DNA from 3 places in the Actinoplanes subglobosus genome. Region 1 is predicted to be linked to each of the others. Evidence: predicted binding sites of a transcription regulator. Region 1 holds the regulator's gene; each other region holds the start of a gene.
What was found. Region 1 encodes HrcA, which represses chaperone genes, less so after heat shock. Its sites were predicted from a motif close to GGTTNGCACNCTCNNNNNGAGNGTGCNAACC; they were not measured.

Region 1 (3,273 bases):
CACCGGTCGATCAGCCGCCGGGCGAGGAGCCGTTGATCAGCGTGGTCGTGTTCGAACGGTCCGGCGGCTCGGCTCTGGGCCGTCAGCGAGACACTGACCGACCCGGAGCCGAGCAACTGGGCGTACCAGAAAAGGGTCAGTGGCCGTTGAAAGCGTCCCGCATCCGGCTGAAGAAGCCGCCCTGCTTGCTCAGCTCGGCGACGTCCTCCCCGCGGGTCTTGGCGAACTCGCGGAGCATCCGCTCCTGGTCGGCGGTGAGCTTGGTCGGCGTCTTGACGTCGAGGTGCACGAAGAGCTCGCCGCGGCCCTGGCCCCGCAGGTGCGGAACGCCCTTGCCGCGGATGCGCAGTGTGCTGGCCGGCTGGGTGCCCGGCTTGACCTCGATGTTCTCCTCGCCGTCGAGGGTCTTGATGGTCATCCTGGTGCCGAGGGCGGCCGCCGTCATCGGCAGGGTGACGCGGCAGTGCAGGTCGTCGCCCTTGCGGGAGTAGACGTCGTGCGGCCGCTCGTGGATCTCCACGTAGAGGTCGCCGGCGGTGCCGCCGCCGGGGCCGACCTCGCCCTGCTGGGCCAGGCGGATCCGCATGCCGTCCTCGACACCCGCCGGGATCTTGACGGTGAGCGAGCGGCGTGTCCTTATCCGGCCGTCACCGGCGCAGGTCGGACAGGGGCTGGGAATGACCGTGCCGTGACCCTGGCAGTTCTGGCAGGGGCGGGACGAGACGACCTGGCCGAGGAAGGTGCGCTGCACCGACTGGACCTCACCGCGGCCGGAGCAGACCTCGCACGTCGACAGGTGGGTGCCGGGCGCGGTGCCGGCGCCCGAGCACTGGGTGCAGAGCACCGCGGTGTCGACGGTGATCGGTGCCTCCACGCCGAAGGCGGTCTCGACGAGGTCGAGCTCCAGCCGGAGGATCGCGTCGGCGCCGGGACGCGTGCGCGGGCGCGGGCCACGGGAGCCACCGCCCGCGGCCGTGCCGAAGAACGCGTCCATGATGTCCTGGAAGCCGACGAACGGGCCGGCGCCACCGGCTCCACCGGGCATGCCCCCGCCCGGCGCGAGCGGGTCGCCACCGAGGTCGACGACCTGGCGCTTCTGCTCGTCGGAGAGCACCTCGTACGCCGCGTTGATCTCTTTGAACTTGTCGTGCGCCTCGGGATCCGGGTTGACGTCCGGGTGGTACTGCCGAGCGAGTTTGCGGTAGGCGCGCTTGATCTCGTCGTCGGTTGCCTCCCGGCTCACACCGAGAATTCCGTAATAGTCCTTGGCCACGGGGTTTGGAGTCCTCAATGTCTGCGCGAATCCGTCAATTCTGTGCCAACAGGTCGCCAACGTAGCGTGCCACTGCACGAACGGTAGCGATAGTGCCGGGGTAGTCCATCCGGGTGGGGCCCAGCACGCCGAGCCCCCCAACGATCGTGGTACCCGGTCCGTAACCGCTGCTCACCACGGACGCCGACCGCAGGTTGTCGATCTGGTTCTCGTCGCCGATCAGGACCCGGGTGGTCCGGGGCTCCAGATCGCCTATGAGCTTCAGAAGGATGACCTCCTCCTCGAGTGCTTCGAGGACGGGCCGCAGTGTGCCCTGGAAGTCCAGCACACCCCCGCGTGTCAAGTTGGCCGTACCGGCCAGCGCGAGGCGCTCCTCACTCCGCTCGACCAGAGTCTCCAGAAGAACCGACGCCAAGCATGTCATCGCGGCGCGCCGCTCGACAGCGCACTCCTCCACGAGTTTCTGCACGAGGGGCGGGGTGTCTGCGAGCCGCTGACCGGCCAGCTTCTCGTTGACCCGCAGCCGCAGCTCCCACACCTCGCCGTCGGCCAGCGGGCCGGGCATCTCCACGAGGCGCTGCTCGACCCGGCCGGTGTCGGTGATCATCACCAGCATCAGGCGGGTGGTGGAGATCGGCACCAGCTCCAGATGGCGCACGGCGGAGCGGGACAGGCTCGGATATTGCACGACGGCGACCTGGCGGGTGAGCTGCGCGAGGAGCCGGACGGTGCGGTGCACCACGTCGTCGAGGTCGACGGCACCCACCATGAAACGCTCGATGGCGCGGCGCTCGGCCGGGCTCAACGGCTTTATCTTGGTGAGCCGGTCGACGAAGAGCCGGTAACCGGCGTCGGTGGGCACCCGGCCGGCACTGGTGTGCGGCTGCCGGATGTAGCCCTCCTCCTCCAGCACGGCCATGTCGTTGCGGACGGTGGCCGGGGAGACACCGAGCTTGTGCCGGTCGACCAGAGCCTTGCTGCCCACCGGCTCCTGTGTCTCGACGTAGTCCTCGACGATCGCCCGGAGCACCTCGAGCTTGCGGTCATCCAGACTCATATGACCCCTCCCCCGTTTGGCACTCCCGCTAATAGAGTGCCAGTCTACGTCGCGGGCGGTCACAACGCGATGATCGAAAGTACGGCGGACCGCCTTCAACCGGTTGTTCCCGGGGTCCTAGCGTGTCAGACATGACAGAGCCCCCCTACTCCGGCGGGTATCCTCCGCCCCCTCCGCCCGACCAGCCCTACGGCTACGGCTACCAGCAGGACCCGCTACAGGACCGGATGTGGATCCTGGTGACGCACTTCGGGGGCGCGGCCGGCGCCCTCTTCGGTGCCGGCATGCTCGGCTGGGTCGCGCCGCTGGTCGCGCTCGTGGTCCGCGGCAACCAGTCCCCGGTGGTCCGCTCCGAGGCCGTCAAGGGCCTCAACTTCCACCTGCTCTGGGGCATCATCGCCCTGGTCGGCAGTGTGCTGACCTGCATCGGCATCGGCGTGCTGATCCTCGGCGCGGCCACACTGATCGCCACGGTCGTCGGTGTCATCGCCGGTGTCAAGGCAGCCAACGGCGAGCCCTTCAACTACCCGATGAGCGCCCGTTTCCTCAGGTAGGGGCCCTCACAGCACGTCACGGACGACCGCGTCGGCCAGCAGCCGGCCCCGCAGGGTGAGCACGAGCCGCCCCTGCTCGTAGGCGCCGGGCTCGAGCAGCCCGCCGGCCAGCGCCCGCGCGGTCCCCGTGGCGTCGAGGCCGTCCAGCGGCAGGCCGTCCCGCAGCCGGACCCGGAGCATGACGTCCTCCATGTGCCGATCCGCGCCGGTCAGCAACTCCCGGGCGTGTCCGGGTGATTCCCCGGCGGTGAGGCGTTTCGCGTACGCCGACGGGTGTTTGACGTTCCACCAGCGCACCCCGCCGACGTGGCTGTGCGCGCCCGGCCCGAGGCCCCACCAGTCGGCGCCGGTCCAATACAGCAGGTTGTGCCGGCACTCGCCGCCCGGCC
Region 2 (3,273 bases), on a different contig from region 1:
TGAGAAACCGACCGCCAGACCGCCACCCGACCCGGACGACACCGCAAACAGTGAGAAACCGACCGCCGGACCGCCGCCCGACCCGGACGACACCGCAAACGGTGAGAAACCGACCGCCAGACCGCCACCCGACCCGGACGACACCGCAAACAGTGAGAAACCGACCGCCAGACCGCCGCCCGACCCGCGCGGCACCGCGAAGGGTAAACCGCGCGGCACCGCGAACGGTCAACGACGACCCGGTGGCGATCGGTGGAAACGCCGAACGGGCGGGCCGCTGAGGGCGGCCCGCCCGTTCGTCAGGTATCACCTGGTGTTACTCATGGACTCAGAAGTCCATGTCACCGCCGCCCGGGGCACCGGCCGGAGCCGGGGTCTTCTCGGGCTTGTCGGCCACGACGGCCTCGGTGGTGAGGAACAGCGCGGCGATCGACGCGGCGTTCTGCAGCGCCGAGCGGGTGACCTTGGCCGGGTCGATGATGCCCGCGGCCAGGAGGTCGACGTACTCGCCGGTCGCGGCGTTGAGGCCGTGACCCGCGTCGAGGTTGCGCACCTTCTCCACCACGACGCCGCCCTCGAGGCCGGCGTTCACGGCGATCTGACGCAGCGGGGCATCGAGCGCGACCTTGACGATCTGCGCGCCGGTGGCCTCGTCGCCGGCCAGGTCCAGCTTGTCGAACGCGGTCTTGCCGGCCTGAACCAGCGCGACGCCACCACCGGGGACGATGCCCTCCTCGACGGCCGCCTTCGCGTTGCGAACGGCGTCCTCGATGCGGTGCTTGCGCTCCTTGAGCTCGACCTCGGTGGCCGCGCCGACCTTGATGACCGCAACGCCGCCGGCCAGCTTGGCCAGACGCTCCTGCAGCTTCTCACGGTCGTAGTCGGAGTCCGAGCGCTCGATCTCGGCGCGGATCTGGTTGACCCGGCCCTGGATCTGCTCGCCGTTGCCGGCGCCGTCGACGACGGTGGTCTCGTCCTTGGTGATGACGATCTTGCGGGCCGAGCCGAGCAGCGACAGGTCGGCGGCGTCGAGCTTGAGGCCGACCTCCTCGCTGATGACGGCGCCACCGGTCAGGATGGCGATGTCCTCCAGCATGGCCTTGCGGCGGTCACCGAAGCCGGGGGCCTTGACGGCGACCGACTTGAAGGTGCCACGGACCTTGTTGACGACCAGGGTGGCCAGGGCCTCGCCCTCGACGTCCTCGGCGATGATGACCAGCGGCTTGCCGGACTGCATGACCTTCTCGAGGATCGGCAGCAGGTCCTTGACCGCGGAGATCTTGCTGTTCGCGATGAGGATGTAGGGGTCGTCGAAGACGGCCTCCATGCGCTCGGCGTCGGTCATGAAGTACGCCGAGATGTAGCCCTTGTCGAAGCGCATGCCCTCGGTGAGCTCCAGCTCCAGCCCGAAGGTGTTGCTCTCCTCGACGGTGATGACGCCTTCCTTGCCGACCTTGTCCATGGCCTCGGCGATGATCTCGCCGACCGTGGAGTCACCGGCGGAGATGGAGGCGGTGGAGGCGATCTGCTCCTTGGTCTCCACGTCCTTGGCGAGCTGCGAGAGCGCCTCGGAAACGCTGGCGACCGCGGCCTCGATGCCCCGCTTGAGACCCAGCGGGTTGGCGCCGGCGGCCACGTTGCGCAGGCCCTCCCGGACCAGCGCCTGGGCCAGGACGGTCGCGGTCGTCGTGCCGTCACCGGCGACGTCGTCGGTCTTCTTGGCGACCTCCTTGACCAGCTCGGCGCCGATCTTCTCGAAGGTGTCCTCGAGCTCGATCTCCTTGGCGATGGATACACCATCGTTGGTGATCGTGGGGGCGCCCCACTTCTTCTCGAGCACGACGTTGCGACCCTTGGGGCCGAGCGTCACCTTGACGGCGTCGGCGAGCTGGTTCATGCCACGCTCGAGGCCCCGACGAGCCTCCTCGTCGAATGCGATGATCTTGGCCATACGGCGTTGTCCTCCCGGACATCCGCGGTGCCGGGCCTCGTCGGCCCCGCTCTCCGCACGTTGAGGAAGTCTGCGGACGCCACCACCTGGCGAAGGTGACGTCCTCAGGCCGAGCCGGATAGCCCGCGACGACCGGCTCCGTGCCCCGATGCCGATGGCAGCATCGCGACCGGAACCCCACCGTCCCGACCTGTTGGCACTCAGCATGCGCGAGTGCCAATCACTTGTTTAGCACTCTCCGATGGCGAGTGCAAGAAACCCCATCTTCCCGCGAATCCCCGCCGGTGGCCGCGGTTTCGACTAAGGATCTTGACGGCCCAGCTCAGCGGGGGTGCCGGCACGGGCAGGGACGGCCGGACGGGACGTGACGAGCGCCGCAATCGCCCAGGCGACCCCGACCACGGCGTCCACCCCGAACGCCACCACCCACGTCCACAGATCCGGCTCGCTGCCGGGCTCGTCGATCAGAATCGTGAACTGGTACAGCACCGTCACGACGACCGAGGCCAGCACCAGGAGCCGTAGGTCGCTGCGCGTCGCGGCCGGGTACAGGACGGCGGCGAGCAGGCCCAGGAACAGCAGGGTCACCACGCTGTACCCGGCCGGGACGAGCCAGGACCACACGCCGCCGCCGAGGGTGAGGGAGAGCGGAAGCAAGTCGTACACCGAGTCCGCGGCCATGACGACGAGAACCGACGCCACCAGCAGCGCCGCCACCCGGAGCACCGTCACCCGCCGCCTCGCCAGCAGGGCGACCACCGTCAGCGGCACCACCGTGGGAAGGACGGCGAGCAGCGGGAGCACTCTCCGGAGGAGCACGAGGTCGTCGTAGAAGGTGTCCGAGTCGATCGCCGCCCTGATCATCAGCGGGTGGATCGTCATCAGCAGTGCGGTGACGGCCACCGTCGCGGCGACGGACCACGGGTGGGCACGGACGAGCCGGAGGCCGGAGAGGGACTCGAGGACAGGGGGCTCCTCCGCGTACGGCCGCGGGAACTCATCGCTCACCGTCGAATCATGCCGCACCCCCGCCAACCGGTTTAGCGACAACCTGCTTGCCGACCCGCAGCCCCAGCGGTAGTGATGGACGCATGGAGAACTGGGACGTACGGCGGGTGACCCCGGACGACGCCGGGCGGATGCGGGCGCTCCGCCTGGAGATGCTGGCCGACAGTCCGCTGGCGTTCCTGGAGACACTGGCGCAGGCCGCCGCCCGGCCGCACGAGAGCTACCGGCAGCGAATCCGGCAGTCGTCGGAGGGGTTCGACACCGCCCAGTTCATCGTCGACCCGGGTGGGCCGCTGGTCGGGCACGCCGGCGGG
Region 3 (3,273 bases), on a different contig from region 1:
AGCGGCTCGACGAGCGCCTTGCGGACGATGCCGACGCCGAGCGCCTCCTCGCCGGTGAGGCCGAGGTTGCCCTCGAGCTCCTTGGCGACCTGGGCGAGAGCGGCGCCGCCGCCGGGGACGGTGCCCTCCTCGACGGCCGCCTTGGTCGCCGCGATGGCGTCCTCGATGCGGTGCTTGCGCTCTTTCATCTCGACCTCGGTCGCGGCACCGACCTTGATCACCGCGACGCCGCCGGAGAGCTTGGCCAGCCGCTCCGAGAGCTTCTCGCGGTCCCAGTCGGAGTCGGACGCCTCGATCTCCTTGCGGATCTGGGAGACCCGGTCGGAGACGTCGGACGAGTTGCCGCCACCGTCGACGATGGTGGTGTTCTCCTTGTCGACGACGATCCGCCGGGCGCTGCCCAGCGACTCGAGGCCGACCTGGTCGAGCTTGTAACCGAGCTCGGGGGCGATCAGCTCGCCACCGGTCGCGATCGCCAGGTCCTGGAGGATCGCCTTGCGACGGTCACCGAAACCGGGCGCCTTCACCGCGACGACCTTGATGGTCTTGCGCAGCGAGTTGACCACCAGGGTGGACAGGGCCTGGCCCTCGACGTCCTCCGCGACGATCAGCAGCGGCTTGCTGGTCTGCAGCACCTTCTCCAGCAGCGGGAGCAGCTCCTCGATGCTGGAGATCTTCTGCGTGGTGAGGAGGATGTGCGCGTCCTCCAGCACCGCCTCCTGCGCCTCGGCGTCGGTCACGAAGTTCGGCGAGATGAAGCCCTTGTCGAACTGGAGACCCTCGGTCACCTCGAGCTCGGTCTGCAGCGCCGAGCCCTCCTCGACCGTGATGACGCCGTCGCGGCCGACCCGGTCCATCGCGTCGGCGATCAGCTCACCGATATTCGCGTCCTGGGCCGAGATGGTGGCCACGTTGGCGATCGCCTTGTGGTCGGCGACCTCGACGGCCTTGCCGAGCAGCGCCTTGGACACGGCCTCGGAGGCCTGGTCCATGCCGCGCTTGAGGCCGATCGGGTTGGCACCGGCGGTCACGTTGCGCAGGCCCTCGCGGACCAGCGCCTGCGCGAGCACGGTCGCCGTGGTGGTCCCGTCACCGGCGACGTCGTTGGTCTTGGTCGCCACCTCCTTGACGAGCTGGGCGCCAAGGTTCTCGTACGGGTCGGTGAGCTCGATCTCCTTGGCGATGGTGACGCCGTCGTTGGTGATCGTGGGCGCGCCGAACTTCTTGTCCAGGACGACGTTACGACCGCGCGGACCGAGGGTGACCTTGACCGTGTCGGCGAGGGTGTTGACGCCGTGCTCCAGGAGGTGCCGGGCGCTGTCTGAGAAGCTGAGAATCTTCGCCATGAATGGTCCCTTCACGCACCAGCGCCCTGCCCCGAGCTATCGGAACAGGGCGCAAGCGCAATCAGTTAGGTCTTACTTCTCGATGACCGCGAGGACGTCACGGGCGGAGAGCACCAGGTACTCCTCGCCGGCGTACTTGACCTCGGTGCCGCCGTACTTCGAGTAGAGAACGACGTCGCCGACCTTGACGTCGAGCGGTACGCGGTTGCCCTTGTCGTCGATCCGGCCGGGGCCGACGGCGAGGACGGTGCCCTCCTGGGGCTTCTCCTTGGCGGTGTCGGGGATCACGATGCCGGAAGCGGTCGTGGTCTCAGCCTCGTTCGCCTGGACCACGATGCGGTCCTCGAGCGGCTTGATCGCAACCTTGGTCGCGGTAGTCACGGGCATACCCTCCTGGGTACAGGTTTCGCCGGCCTTGAACCAGGCCGGTCAATGCCTCATGCCACCGGGCGGGGCCGTCGTCGCGGGTGCCGGTCCGCCTGGTGCCTAACCGCCACGGACGGGCCGGGCGGCTGGCACCCTCATGGTGAGAGTGCTAACGCCGAGACTATGTCGGAACTAGCACTCCGTCAACCAGAGTGCCAACCTGTCACGCCAGGGAGAATGCCTCTCGTGAGCCCCGAGTTGTTGCAACTGTTGCGTACCCCTGAGGGGTTGAAAGCCCTGGCCGCGGCGGCTGAGGTGACCGGCGGTGAGCCGCTCGCCGCGGCCTCGGCCCTGCGGGCCCGGGGCTTCGGCGCGGAGCTCTCCGCGGCCGCCTTGACCCAGGCTAGTTTGCGTGAGCGCGCCGCAGGCAAGTTCGGCCCGGACGCCGCCGGGATGTTCTTCACCCGGGCCGGCCTGGAGCAGGCGACACGTGCCGTCGTCGCCGGCCGCAGGGCCGCCCGGCTCGCCGCGGCCGGCGTCGAGACCCTCGCCGACCTGGGCTGCGGGCTGGGTTCCGACGCGCTCGCCGCGGCCCGGCACGGCATCCGGGTGTACGCCGTGGACGCCGACCCCGTCACGGCGGCGATGGCGGCCGCGAACGCCGAGGCCGCCGGGCTCGCCGACCGGATCACCGTGACGTGCGCCGACGCCACGTCGGTGCCGGTCGAGCGCTACGACGCGGTCTTCGCCGACCCGGCCCGGCGCCAGGCCGGCCGCGGCCGTGTCTTCGACCCGAAGTCCTACTCGCCGCCGTGGGACTTCATCGCCGGGCTGCCCGCCCGGACCCCGCGCACGGTGCTGAAACTCGCGCCCGGCATCGACCACGGGCTGCTGCCGCCGGGCGCCGAGGGGGAGTGGACCAGTGTCGGCGGTGACCTGGTCGAGGCCGCCTTCTGGTGCGGCCCGCTCGCCGGGGCGCCGCGGCGGGCCACGGTCCTCGGCACGTCGGTCGCGGAATTGGTTGGCTCCGGCACCGAAACCGGCCGGGTCGGCCCGGTCGGCGCGTGGATCTACGACCCCGACCCGGCGGTGGTCCGGTCACACCTGGTGGCGGAGTTCGCGGCGTCGGTCGGCGGCTGGCTGGCCGACCCGGAGATCGCCTACGTCTACACCGACGAGCCGGTGGACACCCCGTTCGCCCGGCGACTCGAAGTGACCGAGGTGCTGCCGTTCTCCCTGAAGCGTCTGCGTGTGCTGCTGCGCGAGCGTGGCGTCGGGGTGCTGGAGATCCGCAAGCGCGGCTCGGCGCTGGTGCCCGACCAGTTGCGCAAGGACCTCCGGCTGTCCGGGCCGAACACGGCCGGGCTGGTCCTGACCCGGGTGGCGGGGGCACCGGTCGCACTGCTGACCACGGCCGCGATGTAGGTTGCCCGGATGGCCAAGAAAGCGGCAGGCACGCCGGCCACCGTCCTGCTGACGACGGAGCGGGTGGCGCACTCCCTGCATCCGTACGAGGTGTCGCCGGACGCGCCCAACTACGGGGCGCTCGTGGCGCGGGCTC

Region 2: a site for HrcA is predicted at 2,143-2,173, ahead of groL (chaperonin GroEL). Genes of this name have one in related genera too.
Region 3: a site for HrcA is predicted at 1,857-1,887, ahead of groES (co-chaperone GroES). Genes of this name have one in related genera too.

What each region holds. Positions count from the first base shown of each region.
Region 1 covers NZ_JBHSBL010000035.1:80,443-83,715, forward strand. Annotated here, with positions in the region: gene dnaJ (molecular chaperone DnaJ) at 137-1,273, opposite strand; gene hrcA (heat-inducible transcriptional repressor HrcA) at 1,308-2,330, opposite strand; gene ACFO0C_RS46220 (DUF4870 domain-containing protein) at 2,462-2,884, shown strand; gene hemW (radical SAM family heme chaperone HemW) at 2,891-3,273, opposite strand, start outside.
Region 2 covers NZ_JBHSBL010000017.1:422,350-425,622, reverse strand. Annotated here, with positions in the region: gene ACFO0C_RS19850 (Ig-like domain-containing protein) at 1-3, shown strand, start outside; gene groL (chaperonin GroEL) at 329-1,951, opposite strand; gene ACFO0C_RS19840 (hypothetical protein) at 2,252-2,959, opposite strand; gene ACFO0C_RS19835 (GNAT family N-acetyltransferase) at 3,043-3,273, shown strand, end outside.
Region 3 covers NZ_JBHSBL010000012.1:109,395-112,667, reverse strand. Annotated here, with positions in the region: gene groL (chaperonin GroEL) at 1-1,346, opposite strand, end outside; gene groES (co-chaperone GroES) at 1,419-1,733, opposite strand; gene ACFO0C_RS11480 (class I SAM-dependent methyltransferase) at 1,950-3,137, shown strand; gene ybaK (Cys-tRNA(Pro) deacylase) at 3,147-3,273, shown strand, end outside.